DNA from 3 places in the Variovorax sp. P4_B11 genome. Region 2 is predicted to be linked to each of the others. Evidence: predicted binding sites of a transcription regulator. Region 2 holds the regulator's gene; each other region holds the start of a gene.

Region 1 (10,454 bases), on a different contig from region 2:
CTGGTGATCGGCGAGCACACACCGACCGTGATCATGGTCGCCGGCGTCAATGGTGCCGGCAAGACCACGTCGATCGGCAAGCTCACCAAGCACCTGGCCAACGAGGGCGCCTCGGTGCTGCTGGCGGCGGCCGACACCTTCCGTGCTGCGGCGCGCGAGCAGCTGCTGGTCTGGGCCGACCGCAACACGGTCGAGATCGTGAGCCAGGAAGGCGGAGACCCGGCCGCCGTGAGCTTCGACGCGGTCAACGCGGGCAAGGCACGCGGCAAGGACGTGGTGCTGGTCGACACCGCCGGCCGGTTGCCGACCCAGATCCACCTGATGGACGAGCTCAAGAAGATCAAGCGGGTCGTCAACCGGGCCGACCCCACGGCGCCGCACGAGGTGCTGCTGGTGATCGACGGCAACACCGGCCAGAACGCGCTGGCGCAGGTCAAGTCCTTCGACGAGGCACTGGGCCTGACCGGCCTGGTCGTGACCAAGCTCGACGGCACGGCCAAGGGCGGCGTGCTGTGCGCGATCGCGCGCGAGCGGCCGATCCCGGTCTATTTCATCGGTGTCGGCGAAAAGCTCGAAGACCTGGAAACCTTCAACGCCCGGGAATTCGCCCAGGCCCTGCTCGGCTAGCCCGGCGAGGTTTGTGCGCCTGGGGGCGCTCTGGCATCATGGTCGGTGCCCGCCAAGAGGCCCCCAGGAGACCCGCATGGACACCGCAGCCGCCCCGCTCGCCGACGCCGACCGCAAGGTCGATCGCCTGCTCGCCCACTACGGCGAGAGCCACCGCCATCCGACCAACGAGGCGATCCACATGGTCGCCATCCCGGCGATCATGCTGAGCATCGTCGGGCTGCTGTTCGCCCTCCATCCCTGGGTCGCCTACGCCTTCGTCGCCGCCAGCCTGGTCTACTACGCGACCCTGCGCTCCCCGGCCTTCCTGGCGACCATGCTCGTCGGCACGGTCGCGCTGCTGGCGCTGGTGCATGCGATGGGCGGCCTTGTCTTGCCGGTGTCCGCCGTCATCTTCGTGGTGGCCTGGATCTTCCAGTTCATCGGCCACAAGATCGAAGGCAGGAAACCTTCCTTCTTCGAAGACATCCAATACCTCTGGGTCGGCCCGCTGTTCGTGCTGTCCAAGGTCTTCGAGCGTCTCGGCATCCGCTGGTAGGCCCGCCGGACAGGCCCGCCGGCTATCGACCCCATAGAAAATAAGGGGGAACCCTTAGCTTAGCACTCCCTCCAATCGAGTGCTAATATGGCTATGAACGAAGGAGTTTCCCCAATGACAACACTGTCTGGAGCCTCTGCCAACCAGCTTGCCGTCGCCAACCCGTGGTCGATGGTGCCCTCGCTGGGTAACTTGGACGCCTACATCTCTGCAGCCAACCGGCTGCCGCTGCTGACGCTCGAAGAAGAGCAGGGCTTTGCGCGCAAGCTGCGCGACGACAACGATCTCGAAGCCGCCGGTGCGCTCATCTTGTCGCATCTGCGTCTTGTTGTATCCATCTCTCGCCAATATCTTGGTTACGGGCTGCCGCATGGCGACCTGATCCAGGAAGGCAACGTCGGCCTCATGAAGGCCGTCAAGCGCTTCGATCCCGACCAGGGCGTGCGGCTGGTCAGCTACGCCATGCACTGGATCAAGGCCGAGATCCACGAGTACATCCTGAAGAACTGGCGCATGGTCAAGGTCGCGACGACCAAGGCCCAGCGCAAGTTGTTCTTCAACCTGCGCTCCATGAAGCAGGGCTTCAAGGCCGATTCGGCCGCAGCGGACGGCGGCACCCACCGCGACACGCTGAGCCCGGACGAGGTTTCGCAGATGGCGACCCGGCTCAACGTGAAGCCCGAGGAAGTGCTCGAGATGGAAACCCGGCTCTCGGGCGGCGACGTGCTGCTCGATCCGAGCCCGTCCGACGACGGCGACGAAGGCTTCGGCCCGATCGCCTACCTGGCCGACGCGACGCAGGAGCCAACCGCCCAGATCGAATCGCGGCAACGCGACCGGTTGTCGACCGATGGCATCTCGACCGCACTGGAGGCTTTGGACGACCGCAGCCGCCGCATCGTCGAAGAGCGCTGGCTCAAGGTCAACGACGACGGCTCGGGCGGCATGACCTTGCACGACCTGGCCGCGGTCTATGGCGTGAGCGCCGAGCGCATTCGCCAGATCGAAGTGGCGGCCATGAAGAAGATGAAGAAGGCCCTGGCCGAATACGCCTGAGCGCCTCCACCCGCGAAAAAGCCCGGCCCGCGCCGGGCTTTTTCGTTGTCAGTGCACCACCAAGTGATCGCGTGACCCGCGACGCATGAAACCGGCGCAGCCAAATGCCAGGGATACCGCGGAACCGGCTTTGCCGGGCCGCTGGTATCGCCCCCCTTGAGGGGGGAGGCGCCGCAGGCGCTTCGGGGGGTGTTTCATCCTAGGCCGCCTCGGGCGCCCGCTTCGCCAGCGTCCTCGATGCCCGGCGCGCGATGTAGCGGGTTTCGGCCGCATCGCTTTCGGCCAGCCAGCGCACGCAGGTCGCTTCTACCCAGTCCGGCTGCGTCCGGCTGGCGTCGTTGAGCCAGTTGGCGACCGAGTTCTGGACGTAGCGGCTGCTGTCCGCCTTCAGCGGCTCCAGCAGCGGCAAGGCCAGCCAGGGCTCGGCCTTGAGGCGCTCGATCTGGGCGCACCAGACGCCGCGCGGACGGGTCAGTTCGCTGGCGAAGCGGCGGATGTTCGGGTCCGGGTCGGCGGTCCAGGGCTGCAGCAGCGCCAGGGCCTGCTCGAGCGAGCGGATGGTCGCTTCGCGCACGCCCATCCAGGCCATCTCGCGGACGCCGAAATGCGGATCGGCGGCAAAGCGGCGAGCCGCCGCCAGCTGCTCGGGCAGCGCCAGCCCCGACATCGGGATCCACTGCGTCGCCCAGCAGCGCGCCACGTCGCTCGGGTGGGTGGCCAGCCGGTGCGCCACCGCATCGCGCTCCGGATGCACCGCCGTCAGGTCGTAGAGCGCCCGCGCGACGTGGCCGTGCCGCTGCATCGGCTTGAAGGCGCCCAGCATCGCGAAGGTGTCGAGCAGGCGCTCGCTGGCCGCATCGAGCCCGATCTGCGCGGCCACGCCGCGCGCCAGCCGGGGCAGTTCCAGCGCCATGAACTCGTTGAGGTTGACAGTCTCGATCAGGCCGTCGTTGAGCGCCTCCAGCACCTCCGGCGGGATCAGCGCGATGCGGAAGGCTCCCTTGCGCTGCTTCAGGTGATCAAGCGAGACCACGGCGCACATCAGGCAAGCTCCGCTCTCCGCACTGCGGTGCGGGCTTGCTTGGGGCGGCCCGGCGCGGCGCTCATAAGGCAACCTCCGTGCTTCGCACTGCGGTGCGAGCGCCTTCGGGCGGCCGGGCGGCGCTCATGACTTGAGCAGGACCTTGAGATCCTCGACCATCGGCGCCACGCCGGCGCCATAGCGCGCATACAGGCGCAGCCGGCCTTGCGGGTCGTAGACGAAGCTCGCCGCCGAGTGGTCCATCGAGTAGCTGGTCGGCGTCTTGCCGTCGACCTTCTTGAAGTAGACCTTGAAGTCCTTGGCCAACGCCGCGAGCTGGTCCGGCGTCGGGATCAAGGCGATGAAGGACGGGTCGAAGGCCCCCATGTAGGCCTTCATGACCTCCGGCGTGTCGCGGGCCGGATCGACCGTGACGAACACCACCTGCAGCTTGTCGCCGTCGGCGCCCAGCTGCTGCCTGACCTGCGCCATCTCGCTCATGGTGGTCGGGCAGACATCGGGGCACTGGGCGTAGCCGAAGAACAGCACCACCGCCTTGCCCTTGAAGTCGGCCAGCGTGCGCAGCTTGCCGTCGGCGTCGGTCAGGGAAAAATCGCGGGCGTAGTCGGCGCCGGTGATGTCGACCGCGTGGAAGCTGGGCTTGGCCTCGGTGCAGGCCGCGAGGTGCAGGCCGGCGACCGCGGCGACGCCGGTCCAGGCCAGGGTCCGGAGCGCTTGCCGCTTGTTCATGGATGGGGTCATTGGAGGTAGTGGTCGACCAGCAGCCCCGCGAACAGCACGCTCAGGTGGATCAGCGAGAAACGGAAGGTCTTGCGCGCCAGCGCATCGGAGTAGTTGCGCCACAGCGCGAAGGCATAGCCGGTGAAGCCGATGCTGACGCCGATCGCGACCACCAGGTACAGCCACCCGCTCATGCCGTAGATGAAGGGCATCAGGCAGGCCGCGAACAGGATGAAGGTGTAGAGCAGCACCTGCAGCCGCGTGAATTCGTTGCCATGCGTCACCGGCAGCATCGGCAGGCCCGCCTTGCGGTAGTCCTCGACCCGGTACAGGGCCAGGGCCCAGAAGTGCGGCGGCGTCCACAGGAAGATGATCAGGAACAGGATCAGCGCCTCGGGACCGACATCGCCGGACATGGCGGCCCAGCCGAGCACCGGCGGCATCGCGCCCGAGGCGCCGCCGATCACGATGTTCTGCGGCGTCAGCGGCTTCAGGATCACGGTATAGACCACCGCGTAGCCGACGAAGGTGGCGAAGGTCAGCCACATGGTCAGCGGGTTGACCGTGAACCAGAGCAGCGCCGAGCCGGCCGCGCACAGCGCCGCCGAGAAGATCAGCGCCTGCTTGTCGCTCAGCTGCCCGCGCGCGGTCGGCCGCCAGGCGGTGCGCTTCATCTTGGCGTCGATGCCCTTCTCGACCAGGCAGTTGAAGGCGGCCGCGGCACCGGCGACCAGCCAGATGCCGAGGCAGGCCAGCGCGCCCTGCTGCAGGTCGGCCCAGGTCGGCACGCCGGGCACGGCGAGCACCATGCCGATCAGGGCGCAGAAGACGATCAGTTGAACCACCCGCGGCTTGGTCAGCGCATAGAACTGACGCAGCACGCTGGCGGTGGTCTGGGCGGGGACGGAAACGGGGGCGCTCATCGGGCCACCTCCATGGTAGGTATGCGTCTGCCGGCGCCGGCGGCGCTGTGTGCGCCCGCGCGACGGCTTTCGCAGAGGGTCCAGGTCAGCACCACCGCCAGCGCGGCGGCGCCGCCGGTGTGCAGCAGCGCCGCCGCGAGCGGCCAGCCGAGCAGAACGTTGCCGAGGCCGCTGGCAAGCTGCAGCAGCGCGAGACCGCCGAGCCAGCGCGCCTGGGCCCGCAGCGGCGCGACGCGGCGCAGCCGCCAGGCCAGCAGGCCGAGGGCGACGAACACGAGATAGGCCATCAGCCGGTGCGCATAGTGGATCGCGGTGAGCGCGGTGAAATCGATCGGGGCGCCGGCGCCGGTCTCGCCCAGATGGCGCCAGATCTCGAAGCCTTGCGCGAAGTCCATCGGCGGCCACCAACTGTCCTGGCAGATCGGGAACTGCGTGCAGGCCAGGACGGCATAGTTGGTGCTGACCCAGCCGCCCAGCGCAATCTGCAGGCCCAGCAGCACGGTGGTGGCGATCAGCAAGGTGCGCAGCGCCGACGGCAGGGCCGTCGGCAGGCGCTGCAGCGCCGCCTGCTGATAGCGCACCGCCTGGATGCACAGCAGCGCCAGCAGCACGACCGCGCCCATCAGGTGCAGCGTGACGATGGCGGGGAACAGCTTCCAGGTCACGGTCAGGGCGCCGAAGGCACCCTGCAGGCAGACCCAGGCCAGCGTGGCCGCCGGCCACCAGGCGCTCAGCGCGCGCTCGCCGCGATGGTCGGCCTGTCGCTGGCGACGGCGCACCACCCAGGTGGCGATCGCCAGCACCAGGATCAGGAAGCCGACGCCGGTGGCCAGGTAGCGGTGGACCATCTCGACCCAGGCCTTGCCGTGGGTCACGGGCCCGGTCGGTTGGGCGGCCTGCGCCATCGCGATGTCGTGGCGGGCGCCGACCGGACTGGCATTGCCATAGCAGCCGGGCCAGTCGGGGCAGCCCAGGCCCGAATCGCTCAGGCGCGTGAAGGCGCCGAACAGGGTCAGGTCGAAGGTCAGGAACAGGGTGAGCACGGTCAGCGCATGCAGCCGGCGCGCGGCACCGGCGCCGGCATTGCGGCGCCAGACCCAGACCAGCGGGCCGAGGGCCAGCAGCACGCCCACCGCCAGCAGCCAGGCGATCGGCTTGAGGTCGTAGAGCGAACTGGCGTCCATGGCGGAATCAGCGACCGGCCTCGTCCCAGGACGAGGAAGCGCGCAGCAGGCGGTCGAGGTCGCGCTTGCCCCGGCTGGCGCCGGCGGCATCCATGCGGGCCGGGAAGCGCATCATGAGGTTGCCCAGCGGGTCGACCACGAAGAGGTGCTCCGCCGGCGCATGGCCCGCGACCGCGGGCAGCCATCTGGCGATGTCGGCCGCCGGCAGGCGCAGCACGGTCGCGCCGCGCAAGCCGTTGGCCAGGCGCTCGGGCAGCGGCTGGTCGTCGCTGACCAGCCAGACGCGGTCGAGCCGGTCTTTCTCGCGCCCCAGGCTCTCGCGCAACTGGCGCTGCAGGTAGAGCTGCTGCTCGCAGAGGGCGTCGCAAGCGGCATCGGCCACCGACAGCAGCAGCCACTGGCCCTTGAGCGAAGGCAGGCGCAGCGTCTTGCCGTCCGGCAGTGTGGCCGCGACGTTCGGCAGCGGGCGCTGAGGATCGATCAGCTCGCCGTAGACGCTCCGGCTTTCGGGACGCACCACGTAGTAGGTGAAGTAGGAAGCGATCACCGGCGCCGCGCAGCACAGCAGCACGAAGACCATCTTCCATCGGCCCTGGACCGTTCGCCGGCCCTCGGCGCCCGCCAGCGCCTGGCGCGGCGACGGCATCGAGTGCACGGTCAGGCCGAGCGGCTCGTCAGCCGCGGCGGGCAAGGCGTGCGCGGCGGAAGGGGGCGATGAGTTGGAACCAGACATAGAGGAGTACCACGAGAGCCGAGAGGCCGAACCACTGGAATGCATAGCCGTAGTGCTTTTCGACACCCAGCGCGGGGGCCGGCCAATCGCGCTGCAGGCCCTCGGAAGCCGGCCCGATCTGCTGCAGCGAGACGTCGGTCCGCAGCGGCAGCCCGGTTTCGGCGCGGAACGCTTCGAGACCGAGATTCTGCCGGATGCGCGAAGACCCCACGGCTTCAGGCGTGGCGGCGCTCGCAGGCGCCGGCGCCGACGCGGCGGACGCCGGCGCATCGGCCTTGCCCAGCTCGAGCAGGTGGGCCGGCGGCGGCGCGATCCGGGCCGTGACCTCGACCAGGCCGCTCGGCGTCTCGACAGCGCCCAGCTGGGCCCGGTCGGTGAAGTTGCGCTGGATCCAGCCGCGCTGGATCAGGACGGTCTGCTCGGTGCCTTCGAGGGCGAAGGGCGTCAGCACGTAGAAACCCGGCACGCCGTGCATCTGCCGGTTGTCGAGATAGACCGTGTGCGGCGACAGCCAGAGCCCACGCAGGCGAACCGGGCGGTGCATGGCGGCAGAGGCGTCTCCGAGGGCCAGGAATGCCTGCTGGTCGAGCGGCGGAAGGCTCTTTCGCGCGTCGATCTCGGCCTGGATGGCTTCCTTCTGCGCCGCGCGCGACAGCTGCCAGCGGCCCAGCGAGACCGTGGCGGCGAGCGTCAGCAGAGCGACCGCGGTGACGAACCAGAAGCGGCCGGCGCGCCGGGGACGGTCCGGTTCCCCGAAGTCCGCGTTCAAGGGAGGGGGCGGCGCTGGCGGCCGATAATGTGGCTCATGAAATATCTTGTCGGCCTCGCCTTCCTGGGCATCCTGGCGAGTCTTGCGGTGGCGCTGTTCTTCATGCTGAGGGACGGGCGCGACGGCCGCGCCAAGAGCGGCGGCATGGCGCGCGCGCTCACTGTTCGGATCGGTCTTTCGGTCCTTTTGTTCCTCTGCGTCCTGCTGGCGTGGAAGCTCGGCTACATCCAGCCAGGGGGCCTGCCGATCGGCAAGTAGATGATGCTCGTTCCAGGAGAACCATGAAAAAAGCGCCTTGCGGCGCTTTTTTGTTGTGCCGTCGCCGATGCTCAAAGCCAATAGACCAGGAAGTACAGGCCGAGCCACACCACGTCGACGAAGTGCCAGTACCAGGCCGCGCCCTCGAAGCCGAAATGGCGCTCCGGCGTGAAATGGCCCCGGCGCAGACGCAGCGTGATGAAGAACAGCATCAGCATGCCGATGAACACGTGCAGCCCGTGGAAGCCGGTCAGCATGAAGAAGGTCGAGCCGTAGGCGCCCGAGCTCAGCTTGAGGTTCAGCTCGGTGTACAGGTGGTGGTATTCGTAGCCCTGGACGCTCAGGAAGCTGAAGCCGAGCAGCACGGTCAGCCACATGAAGCGCACGCTCTGGGCGCGATGGCCGGCACGCAGCGCATGGTGGGCGATCGTCAGCGTGACGCCGGAGCTCAGCAGCAGCGCGGTGTTGATGGTCGGCAGCCAGAACGGGCCGACGGTCTGGAAGGGCTCGACGGTGCCGGCCGGCGAGCCGGTCACGCCGACGGCCGCGGTCGGCCAGACCGCCTTGAAGTCGGGCCACAGCAGCGCGTTGTCGAGGCTGCCGAGCGAAGGCAGGGCGTGGGTGCGGGCCCACCACAGCGCGGTGAAGAAGGCGCCGAAGAACATCACCTCGGAGAAGATGAACCAGCTCATGCTCCAGCGGAACGAGAGGTCGACCTTGTGGCCGTACAGGCCGCCTTCGCTTTCGCGGATCGAGGTTCTGAACCAGACGAAGAGCGTGCCGAGCCAGATGATCATGCCGGCCAGCAGCGACCAGGCGCCCCACTGGTGGCCGTTGATCCACTGGGCCGCGCCCAGGATGACGAAGAGCAGGCCGGTCGCGGCCATGACCGGGTAGGCCGATGGCGCGGGCACGAAGTAGTAAGGCGTGCTGCCGTGGGTGGTTGAGCTCATATCAGGTCCTGGTTTTCTTCTCTGGCTTCATTTTCTGTGGGATTCTGTTCATCAGGCGGTGGCCACCCAGCGCACCAGCAGAATCAGCGCGGCCACGAACAGGGCGACGGCCACGAAGGCCACGGCGATGATGTGCAGCGGGTTGACCTTGGCGAGATCGTCCTGGTAGGCGCTCTTCTTGCGGATGCCGAGGAACGACCAGCCCACGGTCCTCACCGTGCGCCACAACGAGCCCTTGCGTGCGACATCCGGCGAGCTCATGAACGCGGCTCCGTCGCGGGCACGGCGACTGCCGCATTGGCGGCCACCGGCGCCGCCGGCGTCTTGCCGCCGACCTCGAAGAAGGTGTACGACAGCGTGATCGTCTTCACGTCCCTGGAGATCTTCGGGTCGATCACGAAGGCGACCGGCCACTGCTTCTTCTCGCCGGCGTCGAGCGTGTACTGGTTGAAGCAGAAGCACTCGAGCTTGTTGAAGTACGGCGCGGCCTGCTGCGGCGCATAGCTCGGGATCGCCTGGGCCGCCATGCGGCGGTTCTGCACGTTCTGGAACTCGTACATCACGGTGTTGAGCTGGCCCGGATGGACTTCCATCGAACGCTGCGCGGGCTTGAAATCCCAGAGGCCGCGCACGTTGGCATCGAACTCGACCGTGATGGTGCGGCTCATGTCGACCTGGGTGTTGTCGGGCACGCGGACCTTGTCGCCGCCGCTGGCGCCGCCCGGCACCTGCAGCTCCGACAGGGCCAGGATATTGATGCCGGTCATCTCGCAGATGGCGCGATAGAGCGGCACCAGCGCATAGCCGAAGGCGAACATGCCGGCCGCGACAACGGCCAGCTTGCCGACCATGCGGACGTTCTCGCGGCGGATGCGTTGACCGATGCCCATGGTGATGCAGTCCCCGGCCCTAGCGGCCGATCCAGACCATGCGAACGATGAAGCCGATGAAGAACAGCACCGCGATCGAGGCCAGCGTGAGCCCCATGCGGCGGTTGTTCCTCTTCTGTTCGGGAGTCATCTCGTGCTGCGCGTCAGCCGATCACCTTGGTCGCGGTGGGGTCCAGCCGCGGCGGGGTCTCGAAGGTGTGGAACGGTGCCGGCGAGGGGACTTCCCACTCGAGGCCTTCAGCGGCTTCCCAGGGCTTCTGCGGAGCCTTCTCGCCCTTGCCCATCATGGTCGGCAGGGCGATGAAGAAGAAGAAGTACACCTGGGCCAGGCCGAAGGCGAAAGCGCCGACGCTGGCCACCGCATTGAAGTCGGCGAACTGCATCGGGTAGTCGGCATAGCGGCGCGGCATGCCCGCCAGGCCCAGGAAGTGCATCGGGAAGAAGGTGATGTTGAAGGAGATCAGCGACCACCAGAAGTGGATCTTGCCGCGTGCTTCGTTGTACATCACGCCGGTCCACTTCGGCGCCCAGTAGTAATAGCCCGCGAACATCGCGTACAGCGAGCCGGCCACCAGCACGTAGTGGAAGTGGGCAACGACGTAGTAGGTGTCCTGCAGCTGGGTGTCGATCGGCGCGACTGCCAGGATCAGGCCGGTGAAGCCGCCCATCGTGAACACGAAGATGAAGCCGACCGCGAACAGCATCGGGGTCTCGAAGGTCATCGAGCCCTGCCACATGGTGGCGACCCAGTTGAAGATCTT
Region 2 (10,454 bases):
CTCGGGCGATCCTGCGGGCCGCGCGGGGTCGACGATGGATGCGGGGCCGGAGGGTGCGGGCGCTTCGGTCTGGCCTTGCGCCGCGAGCGCGATCAGGGCCAGGAAAGCGGCCGCCGCAAGGCGGGATCGGCGAGGCGTAAAGGTCATCGAAGCCATAATAATCCAAGCCTTTTGCGTCTTGTCGCGTGGGGTTTCAACGCCGACCTTTTTTCAAGTCAGCCCGCTCCCATGCCTGAACTCCCCGAAGTCGAAGTCACCCGCCGCGGATTCGCGGATCGCATCGCGGGCGCCCGCATCGAGGCGGTGCGGGTCGGCAAGCCGTTGCGCTGGGCGTTGACGGTGGATCCCGTCGAACTGGTGGGGCGCACCGTGCGCGCCGTCCGCCGGCGCGGCAAGTACCTGCTGGTCGACCTCGATGCCGGATTGCTGCTGATGCACCTGGGCATGTCGGGCAGCCTGCGTTTCGACACCGCGCTGCCCGCCCCTGGGGCGCACGATCACTTCGATCTCGTCACCAGCCGCGGCACGCTGCGGCTCAACGATCCGCGCCGCTTCGGTGCCGTGGTCCATGTCGAGGACGAGCGCTCGCCGCTGGCGCTCAAGCTGCTCGGCGGGCTGGGCATGGAGCCGCTCGGCGATGCCTTCGACTTCGAGGCCTTCCACGCCGGCCTGCGCCGGCGCCGCGCGCCGATCAAGCAGGTGCTGCTGGCGGGCGACGTGGTGGTCGGCGTGGGCAACATCTATGCGTCCGAGGCGCTCTTTCTTGCCGGCATCCGCCCGACCCTGTCGGCCGCGCGCATCAGCCGGCCGCGTGCGCTGCGCCTGCATGCCGCGGTGCGGGACATTCTTGCGCGGGCGGTCGAGCGCGGCGGCAGCACCTTGCGGGATTTCTCGAACGTGGACGGCCAGAGCGGCTATTTCCAGCTGGAGGCCACGGTCTACGGGCGCGAGGGCGAGCCGTGTCGGGTCTGCGCGACACCGGTGCGCATGATTCGCCAGGGCCAGCGCGCAACCTATTTCTGTCCGGTGTGCCAAAAGCATTGAATCTCACCAGTGAATGGCGCCCCGAAGCGCGTGCCGATGCTATATTTTGTAAGTCGCCCTTACAAATCCTGCTTTGACCGATTCCTTCAATCAGCAATTCGACAAGCATGGCGCTTGGCGGCGCAATTTCGCGCACCGCCTCAAGTGGTTGTCCCGCTGGCTGAATGAAAACGAACTACTGAACCAGAGCGTGGCCGAGCGGCTGCGCGACCTGGAATCCCAGCTGCGCACCAGCAAGGTCATGGTCGCCTTCGTGGCCGAGTTCTCGCGCGGCAAATCCGAGCTGATCAACGCGATCTTCTTCGCCGGCTACGGGCGCCGGATCATGCCGGCCAGCGCGGGCCGCACCACGATGTGCCCGACCGAGCTCGGCTATGACCACACGCTGCCGCCCAGCCTGCGTCTGCTGCCGATCGAAACCCGCCTCGAGGCGCATTCGCTGGCCCATTGGCGCGACGAGCCCGAGCGCTGGATCGAGATCGCGATCAATGTCGAGAACGCCGAGGAACTGTCGCAGGCGATGAGCAAGGTCGCCGAGGTGCGCTGGGTGCCGCTCGAGGAAGCGCGCGCACTCGGCTTCTGGAGCGACGATGTCCCGGACGACAACCCGGTGCCCGATTCGGATGGCCGGGTCGAGATCCCGCGCTGGCGCCATGCGGTGCTGAACATGCCGCATCCGCTGCTGGAGCAGGGGCTGGTGATCCTCGACACGCCCGGCCTCAACGCGATCGGCGCCGAACCCGAACTCACGGTGAGCCTGATTCCGCAGGCCCACGCGGTGGTCTTCATTCTCGGCGCCGACACCGGGGTGACCCGTTCCGACCTTTCCATCTGGCGCGAGCACCTGGTCACCGAGGGCGACCTGAGCGAAACCCGGATCGTGGTGCTCAACAAGATCGACACGATGTGGGACATCCTCAGCACGCCGGCCCAGATCGATGCCCAGATCCAGCGCCAGCGCAAGGGTGCCGCCGAACTGCTCGGCGTCCCGCTGCCGCAGGTCCTGCCGGTCTCGGCGCAGAAGGGGCTGCAGGCCAAGATCCGCCGCGATGTGCCGCTGCTCCAGGCGAGCCGGCTGCCGGCGCTCGAGGCGGTGCTCGGCGAGGGCCTGCTTGGCAAGCGCGAGACAATGCTCAGGCTCGCCGTCGATGCCGGCATCGTCGCCCTCAGGACCGAGGCCGCGCGCATCCTCAACGTGCGCCAGCGCGACCTGTCCGAGCAGGCGCTCGAACTGCAGGGCCTGCGCGGCAAGAACGGATCGGTGATCCGCCACATGCGCACCCGCATCGAGGCCGAGCAGACCGAGTTCGAGGGCAGCAACGCCCGCATCCTGGCGCTGCGCTCGGTGCAGGGCAAGCTGCTGCGCGAGGTCTATGCGGTGCTCGGCGGCACCGCGCTCAAGGCCGACATGGGCCGCCTGTCGGCGGCGCTCAAGCGGCGAGGCATCAAGTTCAGCGTGCGCAAGGTCTACGGCGAGACCTTCGAATCGCTGCGCAACAACCTGCGCGAGGTGCAGGCGACCAGCGCCGAGATCCAGTCGATGCTGCATGCGACCTTTCGCCAGCTCAATGCCGAACACGGCTTCACGCTGCAGGCGCCGCCCGAGCCCGACCTGTCGGGCTTCGAGCAGCAGCTCGACCAGATCGAACGCAGCCATGTCCACTACCTGGGCGTGGGCAACATGCTCAAGCTGGCACAGCCCGATTTCTGCGACAAGCTGGTGCGCGCGCTGGCCAGTCGGCTGCGGGTGGTCAACGAGGCAGCGATGACCGAGGTCGAGCGCTGGAGCAAGGGTGCAGGCGCCCAGCTCGATGCGCAGCTCAGGGAGCGGCGCCGCAATTTCACCAAGCGCATCGAGGCCGTCGAACGCATCCAGGGCGCGGCTGGCAGCCTCGACGAGCGCCTGGCCGAGCTGGCCGCCCAGGAGGGCCATCTGGGCGAGCTGCACCGGCGGCTGGCCGAGCTCACCACCTTGCTGACCAGCAACGAAGCGCCGAACGCTCCGGTGGCACGGACCGAACTTGTTGCCTGAAAGTCCGCAGGGGCGCGCACCGGGCTTCGCCGAGCGCATCGTGGCCTGGCAGCGCAGCCACGGCCGCAGCGAGCTGCCGTGGCAAAACACCCGGGACCCCTATCGCGTCTGGTTGTCCGAGGTGATGCTGCAGCAGACCCAGGTGAGCACCGTGCTCGGCTACTTCGCGCGCTTCCTGGCACGCTTCCCGTCGGTGGCCGACCTGGCGGCCGGCACCGAGGACGAGGTGTTCGGGCTCTGGAGCGGACTCGGCTACTACAGTCGCGCGCGCAACATGCATCGCTGCGCACAGGACGTGGTGGCGCGCTTCGGCGGCGAATTCCCGCGCACGGCGGCCGAACTGCAGACACTGCCCGGGATCGGCCGCTCGACCGCGGCGGCGATCGCGGCCTTCTGCTTCGGCGAACGGGTGGCGATCCTGGACGGCAACGTCAAGCGGGTGCTGTCACGGTTGCTGGCCTTCGACGGCGACCTGTCGTCGGCTGCCCAGGAGCGGCTGCTGTGGAACGAGGCGACCGAACTGCTGCCGCCGGCCGAGGATCGAGGCGCCATCGCCGGCTACACCCAGGGCTTGATGGACCTGGGTGCCACGGTGTGCCTGGCGCGCAAGCCCAGCTGCATGATCTGCCCGGTGAGCGACCTGTGCGCGGGCCGCCGCCAGGGGGCGCCGGAGAACTATCCGGTCAAGACCCGCAAGCTGCGGCGGACGTCGCAGTCGCTCTGGATGCTGCTGGCTCGCGACCCGGGGGGGCGCGTGTGGTTGGAGAAGCGGCCGTCGCGCGGCATCTGGGCCGGGCTCTACTGTGTGCCGATCTACGAGAGTCGCGAGGCGCTGGCGGCAACGCTCACTGCCAGGGACCTCGCCAGCGTCCACGACGAAGCCGCCTTCCTGCATGTGCTCACGCACAAGGATCTGCACCTGCATCCGGTGGCGGTCGAACGCCGCAGCACGCAGCCACTGGCCGGGACGGGGGGCTGGTTTGCCGCCGATCAGTGGACCGCGCTGGGCTTGCCGGCACCCGTGCGAAAACGGCTTGTGAGCAGCAGCTAGGGCCTGTTCACCCTATTTCCGGGGTCGCGAAGGCCTGCCAGGACGGGCCAATCAAGGCGCGCGACGCGGCATGTGCGTTGGCACATGCAAGGAGTGCAACGCCGAGTGGCTCGTCCTGGCAGGCCTTCCCTTCGGGTTGCTGGGCGAAGGGGCCGTCTGCGGCGTTGCCCGCGCTTGCAAGGCGAAAGCCTTGCTGCGCGCAGGCGCCTTGCATCCAGCCCCTTTGCCCGGCAACGCGATCCCCGAAAATAGTGTGAACAGGCCCTAGGCGCTGTCGAGCTCGCGGTGCCGCTTGAGCGCGGCCCAGCGGGCGCCGAAGCCGCGCGCCAGCTGCTCGACCAGGAACACCGAGCGATGCTGGCCGCCGGTGCAGCCGATGGCCACCGTGACATAGCTGCGATGGTCGCGCGCCAGGGCGTCGAGCCAGCGCTGCAGGAACTGCTCGATGTCGCCGTACATGCGGGCGACATCCTCGTGCTCGCGCAGCCACTCGATCACGGGCGCATCGCGTCCGGTCAGTGCGCGCAGCGCCGGCACGTAGTGCGGATTGGGCAGCATGCGCACGTCGAACACGAAGTCGGCGTCGAGCGGCACGCCGCGCTTGAAGGCGAAGGACTCGAACACCAGGGTCAGCGCACTGTCGGGTGCCGAGATCAGCGCCTTGACGTAGCTCTGGAGCTGCGCCGGGCGGATGATGCTGGTGTCGATCACGTCGGCGCCATCGCGCAGGTCGGCGAGCAATTCCCGCTCGAGCTCGATCGCCTGCACCAGCACGCGCTGCTGTTCGGGCGCGTCGGTGCGGCCTTCCTGGCGCGACAGCGGATGGCGGCGCCGGGTTTCGGAATAACGGCGCACCAGGGCATCGGTGGTGGCGTCGAGGAACAGCGAGCGCAGCGAAATGCCCTGCTGCCGCAGGCCCTCGAGCTGCTGCGGCACCAGGGGCAGCGAGACACCGCTGCGCACGTCCATCGCGATCGCCACCTTGGCGACATGCTGCTGCTGTTGCAGCGCGATGAAGGGCGAAAGCAGCTCGGGCGGCAGGTTGTCGACGCAGTAATAGCCCGCGTCCTCGAGCGCGTGCAGGGCGACGGACTTGCCGGAACCGGACATGCCGGTGATGAGCACGAGTTCGAGGCTCATGTCTCGGCCACCTGTGCCTTCTGGCCCAGCATCTCGCGCGCATGCGCCAGCGAGGTTCGGGAGACGCGCTCGCCGCCCAGCATCCGGGCAACCTCCTGGGCGCGGCCTTCGCCGTCGAGCACGGCGACACTGCTTTCGGTGCGGGCGGTGTCCTGGCCCTTGGCGGCGGTCTGGCGCTTGGCGACCACCAGGTGGTGGTCCGCGCAGGCCGCCACCTGCGGCAGGTGGGTCACCGCCAGCACCTGGCGGTCGCGGCCGAGCTGCTTCATGAGCCGGCCGACGGTCTCGGCCACGGCACCGCCGACACCGGCATCGACCTCGTCGAAGATCAGTGTCTGGGCGGCGCCGAGCTCGCTGGTCGTGACCGCGATGGCCAGCGCGATGCGGGAGAGCTCGCCGCCGGAGGCCACCTTGCCGATCGAACGCGGCGTGCTGCCCGCATGGCCGCTGACCAGGAAGGAGATCTCTTCGAGGCCGGCCCGGCCGGGTTGCGCCAGCGGCTGCAGTGCGACCTCGAAGCGGCCGCCCTTCATGCCGAGTTCCTGCATCGCCTGCGTGACCGCCTGCGAGAGCTTGGGCGCCGCCTGCTTGCGGGCCCTGGCCACGGCCTTGGCCTCTTTCAGGTAGGCCTGCTGCGCCGACTGCTCGGTGCGCTCGAGCGCGTCGAGGTCGCTCTGCGCGTCGAGGGCCTTCAACTCGGCCTGCCAGCCGGCGAGCAAGGCGGGCAACTCGGCCGGCGGACGCCGGTAGCGGCGCGCGAGCGACATCCAGCTGCCCATGCGCTCGTCCAGTTCGGCCAGCCGCTCGGGGTCGGGGTCGGCCTGGCGCAGGTAGCTGTGCAGCGAATGCGCGGCGTCCGAGGCCTGGGCCACGCTGGAGGCCAGCACCTCGCCCAGCGCCTTGAATTCCGGCTCGATGTGCTCGCAGTTCTGCAGCAGCGTGAGGGCGCGGGCTAGCGCCGCCAGGGCGCCGCTGTCGTCATCCTCGAGCGCGTTGCTGGCGCCCTCGGCGGCATCGATCAGCGCCTGGGCGTTGGAAATGCGGCTGTGGCTCGCCGACAGCTCTTCCCACTCGTCCTCGCCCGGTGCCAGCTTGGCGACCTCGGCGACCTGCCATTGGAGGCGTTCGCGTTCGCGCTGCAGGGAATCCTGGGCCGAGCGGGCGGTTTCGAGTGCCCCGATCGCCTGCCGCCAGAGCTGCCAGGCGCTTTCGAGCGCGCCGGTGTCGATGCCGGCATAGGCATCGAGCAGGCCGCGCACGGCCTCGGGCCGGGTCAGGCTCTGCCAGGCGTGCTGGCCATGGATGTCCAGCAGGTGGTCGCCGAGCTCGCGCAACTGGGTGGCGGTGGCCGGGCTGCCGTTGATCCAGCCGCGGCTGCGGCCCTGGAGGTCGACCGTGCGGCGCAGCAGCAGAGCATCGCCGCCTTCGAAGCCGCCCTCGTCGAGCCGGCCGGCCAGGCCCGGGTCGGCATCGAACTCGGCGCTGACGTCCAGCCGCTCGGCGCCTTCGCGCACCGCGCCGGCATCGGCCCGGTTGCCCAGTGCCAGCTGCAGTGCGTCGATCAGGATCGACTTGCCGGCGCCGGTCTCGCCGGTGAGCACCGTGAAGCCGGCGGAGAAATCGAGCTCGAGCGACCGCACGATCACGAAATCCCGCAGCGCAATGCGCCTCAACGCCATCTCAAGATCCCCCTTCGTTCCAATGCAGTTTCTTGCGCAAGGTGTCGAAATAGCTCCAGCCTCGCGGATGCAGGAAGCGCACCCGATAGTCCGAGCGGCGCACCATCACCTTGTCGCCGATGGCCAGCGTGGCCAGCGATTGCATGTCGAAATTGGCGCTGGCATCGCGCCCGCCGACCAGTTCCATCGTGACCTCGTCGGCGTCGGGCAGCAGCAGCGGCCGATTCGACAGCGTGTGCGGCGCGATCGGCACCAGCACCCAGCCGCGCACCGCGGGATGCAGCAGCGGCCCCCCGGCCGACAGCGCGTAGGCGGTCGAGCCCGTGGGCGTGGAGATGATCATGCCGTCGGCGCGCTGGTTGGCCACGAAATGGTGGCCCACCGTGACCCGCAGCTCGACCATGCCCGAAGTGGCGCCGCGGTTGACCACCACGTCGTTCATTGCCAGGGTGTCGAACACCGACTCGCCGTCGCGCACCACCCGCGCCTTCATCAGCGTGCGCAGGTCTTCCTCGTAGTCGCCGGCCAGCATCGGGATCAGCGTCGCCTGGTAGTTGTCGAGCGAGATGTCGGTGATGAAGCCGAGCCGGCCGCGGTTGATGCCGATCAGCGGCACGTCGTGCGGCGCCAGCTGGCGGCCGATGCCGAGCATGGTGCCGTCGCCGCCGACCACCAGGCCGAGATCGCACTGCTGGCCGATTTCCTCCACCGTCAGTGCGGGATAGGGGCCGGATTCGACCGAGTCCGACTGCGACTTCTCGACGAAGACCTTGCAGCCCTGCGATTCGAGGAAGGCGCCGATCCCCTCCATGACGTCGTCATGCGCGCCGCATTGCGCCCGGGCGCCGGAGGCCTGGTATTTACCGATCAGTGCGACATGCCGAAAGCGGGAGCTCATTCACAAATTACAACATTAAAATCATTCGATGCTGGACGACCGTGCCAAGTTGCTGCTGAAGACTCTCGTCGAGCGCTACATCGCCGACGGGCAGCCCGTGGGGTCGCGCACGCTTTCCCGCGCGCCGGGGCTGGACCTGTCCCCCGCGACCATCCGCAACGTGATGTCCGACCTCGAGGTGCTCGGGCTGATCGCAAGCCCCCACACGTCCGCAGGTCGCATTCCGACCGCACGGGGCTACCGCCTCTTCGTCGACACCATGCTGACCGCGCAGCGCGAGCAGTTCGCGTCGGCGCCGAGCCTGGCGGCCGACCAGCCGCAGAAGGTGATCGCGAACGCCGCCAACCTGCTGTCGAACCTGTCGCAGTTTGTGGGCGTGGTGATGGCGCCGCGGCGCGCCTCGGTGTTCCGGCAGATCGAGTTCCTGCGGCTGTCCGACCGTCGGTTGCTGGTGATCATCGTCGCGCCCGACGGCGACGTGCAGAACCGCGTGATCTTCCCCGAGGTCGACTACACGCAGTCGCAGCTGGTCGAGGCCTCCAACTACATCAACACCCATTTCGCCGGCCTCTCGATCGAGCAGGTGCGCGACCGGCTGCAGTCCGAGGTCGAGCAGCTGCGCGGCGAGATCGCGGCGCTGATGCAGGCTGCCGTGCAGGTCAGCTCCGAGGTCATGACCGAGGCCCAGGACGAGGTCGTGATCGCGGGCGAGCGCAACCTGCTCGCGGTCACCGACTTTTCCAGCGACATGGGGCACCTGCGGCGCGCCTTCGAGTTGTTCGAGCACAAGACGCAGCTGATGCGCCTGCTCGACGTCTCGAGCCAGGCCGAGGGCGTGCGCATCTTCATCGGCGGCGAGAGCCAGGTGGTGCCCTTCGACGACCTGTCGATCGTCAGCGCGAACTACGAGGTCGACGGCAAGGTTGTCGGCACACTGGGCGTCATCGGCCCGACCCGCATGCCCTACGAACGCATGATCCAGATCGTCGACATCACGTCGAAGCTGGTCACCAACGCGCTGAGCCACCGCAAGTAGGGAAGGGCGCCGCGCCCTACTAGAATCGGTGCCACGTGGGCCGTTAGCTCAGTTGGTTAGAGCAGCGGACTCATAATCCGTTGGTCGCTGGTTCAAGCCCAGCACGGCCTACCAAAAGCATCCGCCGGAGACTCGGGTCTGCTTGCGCGAAGCTTCTTTTGCAAGTCAAGAATCGAAGCGTGGACAGATGGCTGAAATGGATGCTATAATCGCAAGCTGTGCGGCTGTAGCTCAGTTGGATAGAGTACTTGGCTACGAACCAAGGGGTCGTGGGTTCAATTCCTGCCAGCCGCACCACTCTCTCGAATGGCCTAGAGGATTTTTCTCCTCTAGGCCATTTTCTTTTGGGGGGCCTTTCAGGGGAGTCGGTCCTTCCCTCCGCCTGCTCGAGCCGCAAGGACCACCGGATGGGGCATGGTCATCGTCGACAGCTTTCCGCTGGTCGCGGAATTCTTCAAGGTCGACTGCAGGACCGGGTTCGGCTGGGGCGGCACGCTCGTCAGCCTGATTGCCTGGGTCTTCCTGGCCACCGGCGTGGCCGCGTCTTCGAAATCCACCACCAAGACTTGGGGCGGGCGCATGTCGCGCGGCCGAGTTGCACCGGCCGGATGGCTTATTGGCCGCCTCGACGGCCGCAGCCAGAATTTCATGAATGGAGACGATGGGAGACGAAGAACTCGCCGCGGCCGCGTATGTGCTGCGAAAGCGGGCCGCGCTTGGCGACCCGGATGCCTTGAAGCAGGCGCAACGCATGGAGGCGGAGCTGCGCAGGCGCCTGGGTTCCACGCCGTCCGATCGCACCCCGCTGGAGCCCGAAGGCAGGCCTGCGCGGCCTTGGTGGCGGTTCTGGTAGCTGGAGCGTGCGCAGGACGTCCGGTTTGTTGCCGTTCTCGCCCCACCGAGGTGCCGGTGCCGGCGAAGAACTGAGCGCTTTCCGTTATCTTCGGCTCGTCAGGGGCAAGCGCTCCGGGGAGCCGAGATGTTTTCGCATGTCTTCGTGAGCGTGGGCGACTTCGAGCGCGCACTGCTTTTCTATCGGCCGGTGATGCAGGGCCTGGGCCTCGAGCTTCGTTTCTGCGAGCGAGACAAGCCCTGGGCCGGCTGGCACGGCACCGGCCGCACGCGGCCCTTCTTCGTGATCTGCAAGCCGCACAACGGCCTGCCGCATGCGCCCGGCAACGGCCAGATGGTGGCCTTCGCCGCGGCCGACCGGGCCATGGTGCGCACGGTGCACCGCGTCGCGCTCGCCCAGGGCGGCAGTTGCGAAGGCGCACCCGGCTTGAGGGCCCAGTACCACCCGCACTACTACGGCGCCTACTTCCGGGATCCCGACGGCAACAAGTTCTGCGTCGCCTGCCATGCCCCGGACCCCGAGAGGGACTGCATGACCCTGGTCGCCCCGTACCTCGATGATGTCCACCGAGCGCAGGTGATCCGTCTCTGGGAGACCGCATTCCGCTACGGCACGGCGCACAACGCTCCCGCCCTCGGCATCGACAAGAAGCTGGCGGTCGCCGATGGTCTTTTCTTCGTCGCTCTGGCGCAGGGCTCGGTGGTCGGCACCGTGCTGGCGG
Region 3 (10,454 bases), on a different contig from region 2:
GGCTGCCGACGTCCGGTCCCTGGCGGTTCAGCTCGGTCGGGTCGTGGGCGACCGAGAAATAGATCTGGAGCAGCCGCGCGTAGCTGATCTGCTTCGGGTCGTAGCTGATGCGCACCGATTCGGCATGGCCGGTGCGGCCGGAGCTGGTGGCTTCGTAGTTGGCCGTTGCGGCCTCGCCGCCGGCATAGCCCGAGACGGCGCTGGTCACGCCCTTGACGTGCTGGAACACACCCTGAACGCCCCAGAAGCAGCCGCCGGCGATGACTGCGGTCTCGGTCGTGGCGGCGGCCCCTGCGGCCGGGTCGTCGGCCGGCGCCGGGACGACGGTGGCGCGCTCGGCCGCCCAGGCGGACGCGCCGGGGCGCAGCGCGAGTCCTCCGGCGCCGAGCGCGAGTGCGCACAGCAGGGCGCGGCGTGCCGGCACCGGGGGTGCGACGAGGGTCTTGGAGTTCATGCCGGTGGGTCCTTCGCTGCGTTTTCGGGTCGAAGCCCCGGTTGTACGCCGATCCGCCCCGGTGCTCCGACAGGACGAAAAAAAGCCCCGCGGCTCGCACCGCGGGGCTCTTGGCTTGGCTGTGGCAGCCGGGCCGGGGGGAATTACATCCCCATGCCGCCCATGCCACCCATGCCGCCCATGTCGGGCATGCCGCCGCCGGCGCCGGCTTCGTCCTTCGGTGCGTCAGCGACCATGGCTTCGGTCGTCAGCAGCAGCGAGGACACCGAAGCGGCGTTCTGCAGGGCGGTGCGGGTCACCTTGGTCGGGTCCAGGATACCCAGCTCGAGCATGTCGCCGTAGCTGTCGTTCTGGGCATTGAAGCCGTAGTTGCCCTTGCCGGCCAACACGGCGTTCACCACCACCGAGGCTTCGCCGCCGGCGTTGTTGACGATCTCGCGCAGGGGCGCTTCGATGGCCTTGAGCACCAGCTTGATGCCGGCATCCTGGTCGGCGTTGTCACCCTTGAGGGTGTCGCCCACGGCTTGCTTGGCGCGCAGCAGGGCCACGCCACCACCGGCAACCACGCCTTCTTCCACTGCAGCGCGGGTGGCGTGCAGGGCGTCTTCGACGCGCGCCTTCTTTTCCTTCATTTCGACTTCGGTGGCAGCGCCGACCTTGATCACTGCAACGCCGCCGGCCAGCTTGGCCACGCGCTCTTGCAGCTTTTCGCGGTCGTAGTCGGAAGTGGCTTCCTCGATCTGCACGCGGACTTGCTTGACGCGGGCTTCGATGTCGCCAGGGGCGCCCGAACCGTCGATGATGATGGTGTTTTCCTTGCCCACTTCGATGCGCTTGGCTTGGCCGAGGTCGGCCAAGGTCACCTTCTCGAGGGTCAGGCCCACTTCTTCGGCGATGACCTTGCCGCCCGTCAGGATGGCGATGTCTTCGAGCATGGCCTTGCGGCGGTCGCCGAAGCCAGGTGCCTTGACGGCCACGACCTTCAGAATGCCGCGGATCGTGTTCACGACCAGCGTTGCCAGGGCTTCGCCTTCGACTTCTTCGGCAACGATCAGCAGCGGACGGCCGGCCTTGGCCACTTGCTCCAGCGTCGGCAGCAGGTCGCGGATGTTGCTGATCTTCTTGTCGAACAGCAGCACGAACGGGTTCTCCAGGATCGCGCTTTGCTTTTCGGGGTTGTTGATGAAGTAGGGCGACAGGTAGCCGCGGTCGAACTGCATGCCTTCGACGACGTCGAGTTCGCTGTCGAGCGACTTGCCGTCTTCGACGGTGATCACGCCTTCCTTGCCGACCTTGTCCATCGCGTCAGCGATGAGCTTGCCGATGGTTTCGTCGCTGTTGGCCGAGATCGAGCCGACTTGCGCGATTTCCTTCGAGGTGGTCGTGGCCTTCGAAGCCTTCTTGAGCTCGGCGACCAGGGCGGTGACCGCCTTGTCGATGCCGCGCTTCAGGTCCATCGGGTTCATGCCGGCAGCCACCAGCTTGAAACCTTCGCGAACGATGGCTTGTGCCAGCACGGTCGCGGTGGTGGTGCCGTCGCCGGCGTTGTCCGAGGTCTTGGAAGCCACTTCCTTCACGAGCTGGGCGCCCATGTTCTGCAGCTTGTCCTTGAGTTCGATTTCCTTGGCCACGGACACACCGTCCTTGGTCACGGTCGGGGCGCCGAACGAGCGCTCGAGCACCACGTTGCGGCCCTTGGGGCCGAGGGTCACTTTGACTGCGTTGGCGAGGATGTTGACACCCTCGACCATGCGCGCGCGGGCTTCACCGCCGAAGACTACGTCTTTTGCTGCCATGAGATTTCTCCGAGATTCAGTTGGATAGGGGGATGAAGGGGCGAGAAATTACTTCTCGACCACTGCGAAGAGGTCGTCTTCCTTCATGACCAGGAGTTCGTCGCCATCGACCTTGACGGTCTGGCCGCTGTACTTGCCGAACAGGACGCGGTCGCCGACCTTGATGTTCATCGAGATCAGGTCGCCCTTGTCGTTCTTCTTGCCAGGACCGACGGCCAGGACTTCGCCCTGATCGGGCTTTTCGGCGGCGTTGTCGGGGATCACGATGCCCGAGGCGGTCTTGGTTTCGCTTTCAATGCGCTTGACGATCACGCGATCGTGCAAAGGACGAAGTTTCATTGCATCTCCTGATAAGAAACGGGGTTTGGTTCGGGTGCCGGCAAGGTTGCCGGCGCCCCATCATCGGAAGCCAGTGTTGTTAGCACTCAGCTTTGACGAGTGCTAATCATAAGGGTGTTTTGGGCAGTTTCAAGGCCGAAGGGGCCGGCGCCAGATGTGGATGAAGGCGAACCGCCTGTCGGGTCAAACGGGCCTTCTGTCACTTTTCCCACGAAACGGCCGCGTCGGCAAAGCCTGACTTCAGGTGAATGTGATAATTTCACATCCACTTGTACTTTGTGACATCTTGAAATGATTTCCTGCGGCGTGCCTCTGATCGGATCCAAGGGTCGAGGGGCGCGCCATGGAGGATACAGCCCGATGGTTCAGTCTCTGGAAAAGATGCCGATGACGACGACGGCAAGCTCGAAGGTCCCCTGGGGCGGGCGGGCGCGCGGCTTCACGCTGATGGAACTGATGATCACCGTTGCGATCGTGGCGATTCTGGCGGCGATCGCCTACCCGTCCTATGCGTCGTACATCCGCAAGGGGAAGCGGGCGACCGCGCAGGCGGCCTTGATGGATCTGGCCAGCAAGGAACAAAGCTACCTCCTCGACCGGCGTGTGTACACCACCGTGCTGGCGGACACCGGTTTCGCGACGCCGGCCGAAATCCAGGCGGCCTACACGATCTCGGTCGCTTGCACTCCGGCCGACTGCTCGGGCTTCACGGCAACGGCCGCGCCGGCAGGGAGCCAGGCAGTGTCGGGCGAGCAGACGATGACGCTCGACAACACCGGCGTCAAGGCGCCGGACGCCTCGGGCTACTGGGGCAAGTGACGCGATGGCAACCCCGGCGGCATTGACCCAGGTTCGGCGCGCAACGCGGCGCGCTCGCCAGGGCGGCTTCACGGCCATCGAGTTGATGGTCACCTTGGCCGTCGTCGCCGTCCTGGCGGCGCTGGCCGCGCCCTCGTTCCAGCAGCTGATCGCCACGCAGCGCATCAAGTCCGTCGCCTCGGCGCTGAATGAATCGCTTTGGGTCGCTCGCAGCGAGGCACTCAAGCGCAATGACAAGGTGGCGTTCAACTTCACGAATTCGGGGGACGACACCGTTGTCGGGGACTGGAAGATCACCCAAAGCAGCGACGGAACGGGTACCGCGCTCCTTCAACAGACGGGCTCCCCCTCCGTGGTATCCACCACCTCGACGTGCCCATCCCCCTCGACGAGCGGCAACTTGCTGTTCGTTTTCAACTCCTCCGGCCGGCTGACCTCCGGCGGTTCGTCCTCGATCAAGCTCAGCGTCCCGTCTGCCAAGGTCAATCGTTGGGTCTGCATTTCTGCCAGTGGCCGGGCCGTCACCCAATCGACATCATGTTGCTAGCTGACCTTCATCGATTCCGTACCCGAGCGACCGGCATGCGCGGCTTCACGCTGATCGAAGTGCTGGTGACCATCGCCGTGATGCTGCTGGGCATTCTGGGCGTGATCGGCATGCAAGCCAGGTCGACCGTCATGGAATTCGAGTCCTACCAGCGTGGCGAGGCGCTTTCGCTGGTCCGTGAAATGCAGGGCCGTCTGACCGATTCGCGAGCCATCGTCGACGGCTATCTCAATGATGCCGTCAGTTCCACCCACGGCGGCGTTTACGTGGGTTCGGGCGCGAATGCCAAGGACTTCAGCACCGGTTCCGTCTGCGTCGCGGGAGCGGGCGTTCCGCTGGCGGAGGCAGAGTTCGAAATGTGTCAGTGGGGGCTGGCGCTGCAGGGCGCCGCGGCCCTGGAGGGCAGCTCGAAGGTCGGCGCCATGATCGGCGCCCGCGGCTGCCTGATCCGGGTCGTGCCGGCGGAGGGCAACGCACTGGCCGACATCTACGTCACGGTCGTGTGGCAAGGCAAATCGCCGAGTGCCGAACCCGACCCCGATTCTCCGGCGGGTCAGAACTTCTGCGCCAACGATGTGAATTTCGGCGACCGGCTGCGGCGTGGCGTCACGGTCCGCGTGCTGGTGCCGAACCTGACCAAGTCATCTTGAGGACCGACATGTACCGCCGAGCCCTTGCGTCGACCTCAGAAGCCCGTTGCCGTCACCAGCGAGGGCTCACGCTCATCGAGTTGATGATTGCGCTCGTCATCGGTCTGCTGATCGTCGCCGCGGTGAGTGTCCTTTTCGCTGGCAGCAGCCGGTCCCGAAGCGAGGTCGAACGGAGTGCGGAGGTGATTGAGAACGGGCGCTATGCCCTCGACGTTCTGAGCCGCGAGTTGTCGCAGACGGGGTTCTACGGATCGCTGGTCAAGCCGACGGCGGCCGTCACTCCGATCATCACGCCTGCCGAGGCAGCGACAGCGATGTGCCTGACCGGGGTCGCGAACCTTGGCAAATGGCAAGACTCGTTGACTTACTACGTCCTGGGGCTTGGCAGCGCGGCAGGGGCGAATACAGACGCCGATCCGTCTTGCATTGCACGCAAAGCCGGTACCGATGCGTTGTTCATTCAGCGAGCGAGCACCTGCGCCGTCGGCGACCCGGGTTGCCCGCTCGAGTCGAACGCAGATGCCTATTTGCAGGTGTCCGAGTGCGGCAGCGAATACAGCGCGACGCCGATCAAGCTCTTGCAGGGCGGTTCGTCAGACTTCACGCTTCAAACCAAGACCTGTGTTGCCGGCACGCCGGCACCGAAGCGCAAACTCGTTCGCCGTATCTACTACGTCAGCGCGGCGAACGAGTTGAGCTATCGAGATATTCCGCTCATCCTCCCGCCCAGCGGCAATCTCCCTGATCCTGTGGTGTTGGTCGAGAACATCGAGCAGATGCAAATCGAGTACGCGTTCGACACCAGCACCCCTGCAGATGGAACACCCGACGTGTTCGCGGCTGCGCCCAACCCCAACGTGCCGCCTGCTCTGCCGCCTTATACGGACTGGACACAAGTCATCGGCGTACGAATTTGGCTGCTGGCCCGCTCCAGCGATTCGAGCCAGAACACCCAGAATGCCGCGAGTTTCGTGCTCGGCGCGGACACCAGCGTCAGCGTTGCCGCAAACGCCGCGGGCAACCCGAAGCGGCGCGTCTACAGCACCTATATCTCGTTCGTCACCCCCAAGGCGCGCCGCGAATCATGAAGATGAAAAATGTCTGCCGAGCCCACCGCGCCCAGTCCGGCGCCGTGCTGATGATCGGCATGGTGATGCTGCTGATGATCAGCCTCGTCGCGGTCAGCGTGATTCGGCTGTCCACGCGCCATACCCAGATTGTCAGCAATGAGCAGGTGCGAACCGAGGCGGTTGCAGCAGCCAATTACGCGCTCGACACGGTGTTGAATCAGCCCTACACCACCTGGGATCCGTACAAGGCCGCAGGCACGACCACCACCGTCAATCTCGGCACGAGCAAGGCAGACGACACCACCGCCGACAGCACCGCGGCTTCGACGAAGGTCACGATCAAGAACCTCGAGTGCAAACGTGCCCGCGTGATCAAGAATTCGGAACTGCTCCAGAAAAATTCGGCCGGTATCTACTACGTGACCGCGACGGACACCTCCTGCTTCGGAGGCCCCCCCTCCACCGGCCTGACGATCGTCGATCCGTCGAAGGTCGGTTCACCCTCCGACGATTCGCTTTGCGCGACCGTGTTGTACGACATGCAGGCGCAAGCCAACGATCCGAAGCTGCTGAACGCCGCGCCGGTGGTCCAGCAGGGCGTCGAGGTTCGCACGGACATCACGGCGCTCTCCGGCAGCTGCTCCTGATCGCGATATAGCCAGAAAAAAGGTCACCGATGAACACCCTTGCCTTCCGACTTGTGCTGGCGATCCTCGCCGCCCTCGTGCTGCATTCGCGGGCTGCAGCCGAAGACATCGACCTGTATGCGGGCGGCGGGAGCGCGTCGGCGCCCAATGTTCTCTTCTATCTCGACAACAGCTCGAACTGGTCGAACAACGCCCAGGCATGGGCGTATTCCGATGTCCTCGCGAAATGCGGCAACTACAGCGGCTCGGCGAAGACGACCTGCCAGAGCTATGTTTACCAGGTCTTCTGCAGCTCGACGTCGGCCTGCAGCGGGAATCCGAAACTGGTGCAAGGGCAGGTGGAAGTTCGCGCGCTGAAACTCGTGCTCAACCAACTCGTGTGCAGCCCGCCAACCGGAACCGCTGCACTGGACATCAATGCCGGCTTGATGATGTTCAACACGAGCGTCAACTCGGTCGACAGCAACAGTGTCCTGCCGGGCTATATCCGGCACGAGGTCAAGTCGTTGAGTTCGCAGTGCTCGGTCACCGACGTGAACGCCTCGATCATTGCCGATCTGACCAACATCGACAGCAAGATCACGACACCGGAATTCAAAGGCGCCTCCTCGGCCGAATACGGCGCCGGCCTCTACGAAGCCTTCAAGTACTTCGGCGGCTGGTCGCGACCGAACCTTGTCGTTTCCGGCTCCGGCGGTACGGCCGGCTCGCCGATGGGCGCAACGGGGTTCGGCCCCACGCGTTACAGCACCAAGAACGCCTTGGAGGACGTGAATGCGTTCACGGACCCTGTGGCCAGGGAGACCTACAAGAGCCCGATCACCAACGAGAACAGCTGCGGCAAGAACTTCATCATCCTGATCGGCAATACGTGGCCGAATCAGGAATACGGAACCAATGCGAATGCCTCGCCGTATCCGACGAACACCCTGATGTCGCGGCTCAGCCACGACCCGGGCTCGCAGATCTACCCGGTGCCTTTGCCCAACAGCCAGAAGTCCGACGTCCGCTTCGCCGACGAGTGGACCAAATTCCTCTACAGCACCGACGTGAGCCCGATCGACGGCCAGCAGAACGTCCAGACCTTCACGATCGACGTCTATAACGCCTCGCAGGACGCCAAGCAGGCGAAGCTGCTTCAGACCATGGCGGCGGTCGGCCGAGGCCACGCGCCCGAAGACTACGCCGGTGGCTACTATTCCGTGGGTGGCGACCTGCTGGCGCTGATCAACGCGCTGAAGGAAACCTTGACGCAGATCGCGTCGGTCAACAGCGTGTTTGCGTCCGCTTCGCTGCCGGTGAGCGTGAATGCCCAGGGCACCTTCCTGAACCAGGTGTTCATGGGCGTCTTCCGGCCGCAGGAAAACGCCTATCAGCGCTGGGTCGGCAACATGAAGCAGTACCAGTTCGCGCTCAGCGGCAACGCGCTCTCCCTCGTCGATGCCACGGGCGCGCCCGCTGTCGATACGTCGAGCGGCTTCATCCGGAATTGCGCGAAGAGCTACTGGACGGCCGACAGCGGCACGTATTGGCAGAGCGTGACCGGGACAGCGTCGAGTTGCGGAGACGTCACGACTTACGCTGCTTTGAGCAAGTACTCCGATTCGCCCGACGGTCCGCTCGTCGAACGGGGAGGCAGCGGCCAGCAGCTGCGCAATCTCGGCTATGCCGCCCGCAACATCCGGACCTGCACAGACACCACCTGCAGTTCCGTGGTCGACTTCAACACGACGAACGTGACGATCCCGAGCGCGGGCCTGAGCCAAGGCACCACCAGCGCGACCTTGGTCAACTGGGCACGGGGCCAGAATGTCGGCGACGGCAACAGCACCTTCGACCCGACCACCGGCAATCTGGTCACCACGACCTACCCGGCGAAGGACCCGATCACGGGCACGGTGACAGCGGGGCCCACCACTCGGCCGACGGTGCACGGCGAAGTGGTTCATTCGCGGCCCCTCGCGGTGAACTACGGCTCGGGCAGCACGAACGACGTCGTGGTGTTTTATGGTGCCGGCGACGGCATGTTGCACGCGGTCAGCGGCAATCAGACCGGCTCCGGCGCCGGCGACGAGCTCTGGGCCTTCATTGCGCCGGAACACTGGAAAGGCACCGACAGCGCGGGCTCCTGGAATCTGCTGGATCGGGTGCATTCGAACACTCCGGTGATCAGCTATCCCGGCGTGACGGTCACCGGCGCCGCGCCGAAGACCTACTTCTTCGACGGTTCCATCGGCGGCTACCAGGAAGTGAGCAGCGGCACACTGAGCAAGCTGTGGATCTACCCGACCATGCGCCGCGGCGGGCGCGCGGTCTATGCGTTCAATGCAACGAACAAGCCCGGCACCGGCGGCAACCAACCGACGCTGATGTGGAAGTTCAGCGACACCGACCACAGCAGCCTGGGCCAGACCTGGTCCACGCCGGTCGCCATGCGCGTGAAGATCGGAACGGCAACCACCACGCTGGTCGCCTTCGGTGCCGGCTACGACAAATGTGAGGACGGCGCCGCCAACGCCTGCGACAGCGTCACGCAAGGGCGCGGTATTTTCGTGATGGACGCAGCAACCGGCAGCGCGGCCAACTTGCGATTCTTCGATCCGGGTTCGACGGCAGGCCGCTTCGTCGCCGACATGACGGCGGTCGACGCCAACAATGACGGCATCATCGACCTGCTGTACGCGGTGGACACGCGCGGCAATATCTGGCGCATCAACACCACCGACCCAAACAGCAGCTTCGCGAGCTACAGCAGCGTCGCGAACTGGCCGATCAACAAGATCGCGACGGTGAGCGACTGGACCACGGCCTCGGAACAGCGCAAGTTCATGTACGCACCGAGTGTCGTCACGCTCGGCACGCAGGCCACCGTTCTGGTCGGCACGGGCGACCGGGAAAAGCCCCTGGGCTCGGGCAGCGCCGCATCGGTCAACAACCGCTTCTACGGCATTCGGGACGACATCACCAAGGTTGGCGCGCCTGACTCGACTGGCTCGACGGTGGCCAACACCCCCACGGTCGTGATCGGCTACGGGACCGATGCCTCGCTCGTCACCAGCAATCAACTGACGAACGTCACCGGCGTCGGCACGGCCATGGACCCGACGACCTTGAAGGCGAATGGTTGGTACATGAATCTGTTCACCACGACCACGCCGTACGAGCAGGTCGTCACCACACCGCTGACCATCGGCGGCCAGACCTACTTCAGCACGTTCCAGGCCAAATCGAGCACCAGCACGAACAAGTGTTCGCTGGGAACCGGGCGGGCCTACAAGGTGGATTTCCAGACGGGCGTGATCTCGCCGAACTCGGACGGGGTTTACCAGCCGGACACGTTCAAGTCCGAGGGCATTCCACCTTCGCCCGTCGGCGGATTGGTCTCCATCGATGGGAAGACCGTGCCATTCTGCATTGGATGCTCAGGTCCCACCGTCCTGTCTCCGAACAAGATCGTTCCCAAAGTCAAACCTGATCGCAAGCCGGTCTATCGCAGCCAGAAGATCGACAGCTGACCGACTCGACGCCGATCACTGCCGGTGCCAGGGCGCCTCGTTTTCACGGGCCGTCCGGACGCACCGGCGCGATCGCCGCGTCGACGATGGTCTGGGCCTCCGCGAGGATCCGCTCCAGGTGCTCGGCGCCGCGGAAGCTCTCGCCGTAGATCTTGTAGATCTCCTCGGTGCCCGAAGGCCGGGCGGCGAACCAGCCGTTCGGGGCGATCACCTTGATGCCGCCGATCGCGCCGCCGTTGCCGGGGGCGTGGCTCAGCACGCTCACGATCGGTTCGCCGGCCAGCTCGGTGGCGCGCAGCTGCTGCGGGCTCAGCGCCGACAACTGCTTCTTCTGCTGCAGGCTGGCGGGTGCGTCGATGCGGCTGGCCACCGGGTTGCCGAATTCGTTCGCCAGTTCGGCGTAGAGCGCGCCCGGGTCGCGGCCGGTGCGGGCCGTGATCTCGCCCGCCAGCAGCGCCGCGGTGATGCCGTCCTTGTCGGTGGTCCAGACCGTGCCGTTGCGGCGCAGGAAGGTGGCGCCCGCGCTTTCCTCGCCGACGAAGCCGAGCGAGGCATCGAGCAGCCCGTCGGCGAACCACTTGAAGCCGACCGGCACTTCGTAAAGCCGGCGGCCGAGC

Evidence for each region. The regulator HrcA, encoded in region 2, represses chaperone genes, less so after heat shock. The targets are predictions, from matches to a motif close to TTAGCACTCNNNNNNNNNGAGTGCTAA.
Region 1: the regulator HrcA is predicted to act here: its motif matches at 1,225-1,251, upstream of rpoH (RNA polymerase sigma factor RpoH).
Region 3: the regulator HrcA is predicted to act here: its motif matches at 2,669-2,695, upstream of groES (co-chaperone GroES).

The regions. Positions count from the first base shown of each region.
Region 1 is NZ_JBFUHO010000006.1:364-10,817, forward strand. Features, by position in the region: partial or broken gene ftsY (signal recognition particle-docking protein FtsY) at 1-627, shown strand, start outside; gene AC1DYD_RS08185 (Mpo1 family 2-hydroxy fatty acid dioxygenase) at 704-1,165, shown strand; gene rpoH (RNA polymerase sigma factor RpoH) at 1,280-2,221, shown strand; gene AC1DYD_RS08195 (DNA alkylation repair protein) at 2,421-3,263, opposite strand; gene AC1DYD_RS08200 (SCO family protein) at 3,387-3,992, opposite strand; gene cyoE (heme o synthase) at 4,001-4,906, opposite strand; gene AC1DYD_RS08210 (COX15/CtaA family protein) at 4,903-6,090, opposite strand; gene AC1DYD_RS08215 (SCO family protein) at 6,098-6,823, opposite strand; gene AC1DYD_RS08220 (SURF1 family protein) at 6,765-7,592, opposite strand; gene AC1DYD_RS08225 (twin transmembrane helix small protein) at 7,629-7,850, shown strand; gene AC1DYD_RS08230 (cytochrome c oxidase subunit 3) at 7,922-8,803, opposite strand; gene AC1DYD_RS08235 (DUF2970 domain-containing protein) at 8,855-9,064, opposite strand; gene AC1DYD_RS08240 (cytochrome c oxidase assembly protein) at 9,061-9,693, opposite strand; gene AC1DYD_RS08245 (cytochrome oxidase small assembly protein) at 9,713-9,823, opposite strand; gene ctaD (cytochrome c oxidase subunit I) at 9,837-10,454, opposite strand, start outside.
Region 2 is NZ_JBFUHO010000024.1:64,676-75,129, reverse strand. Features, by position in the region: gene AC1DYD_RS21280 (tetratricopeptide repeat protein) at 1-147, opposite strand, end outside; gene mutM (bifunctional DNA-formamidopyrimidine glycosylase/DNA-(apurinic or apyrimidinic site) lyase) at 229-1,044, shown strand; gene AC1DYD_RS21270 (dynamin family protein) at 1,118-3,076, shown strand; gene mutY (A/G-specific adenine glycosylase) at 3,066-4,127, shown strand; gene rapZ (RNase adapter RapZ) at 4,392-5,267, opposite strand; gene recN (DNA repair protein RecN) at 5,264-6,946, opposite strand; gene AC1DYD_RS21250 (NAD kinase) at 6,948-7,844, opposite strand; gene hrcA (heat-inducible transcriptional repressor HrcA) at 7,873-8,880, shown strand; tRNA gene AC1DYD_RS21240 (tRNA-Ile) at 8,918-8,994, shown strand; tRNA gene AC1DYD_RS21235 (tRNA-Arg) at 9,101-9,177, shown strand; gene AC1DYD_RS21230 (hypothetical protein) at 9,533-9,733, shown strand; partial or broken gene AC1DYD_RS21225 (VOC family protein) at 9,860-10,246, shown strand; gene AC1DYD_RS21220 (GNAT family acetyltransferase) at 10,265-10,454, shown strand, end outside.
Region 3 is NZ_JBFUHO010000001.1:24,986-35,439, forward strand. Features, by position in the region: gene msrA (peptide-methionine (S)-S-oxide reductase MsrA) at 1-454, opposite strand, end outside; gene groL (chaperonin GroEL) at 598-2,250, opposite strand; gene groES (co-chaperone GroES) at 2,299-2,589, opposite strand; gene AC1DYD_RS00140 (type IV pilin protein) at 2,950-3,408, shown strand; gene AC1DYD_RS00145 (GspH/FimT family pseudopilin) at 3,413-3,955, shown strand; gene AC1DYD_RS00150 (prepilin-type N-terminal cleavage/methylation domain-containing protein) at 3,991-4,605, shown strand; gene AC1DYD_RS00155 (PilW family protein) at 4,614-5,693, shown strand; gene AC1DYD_RS00160 (PilX N-terminal domain-containing pilus assembly protein) at 5,738-6,322, shown strand; gene AC1DYD_RS00165 (pilus assembly protein) at 6,352-9,837, shown strand; gene pgm (phosphoglucomutase (alpha-D-glucose-1,6-bisphosphate-dependent)) at 9,881-10,454, opposite strand, start outside.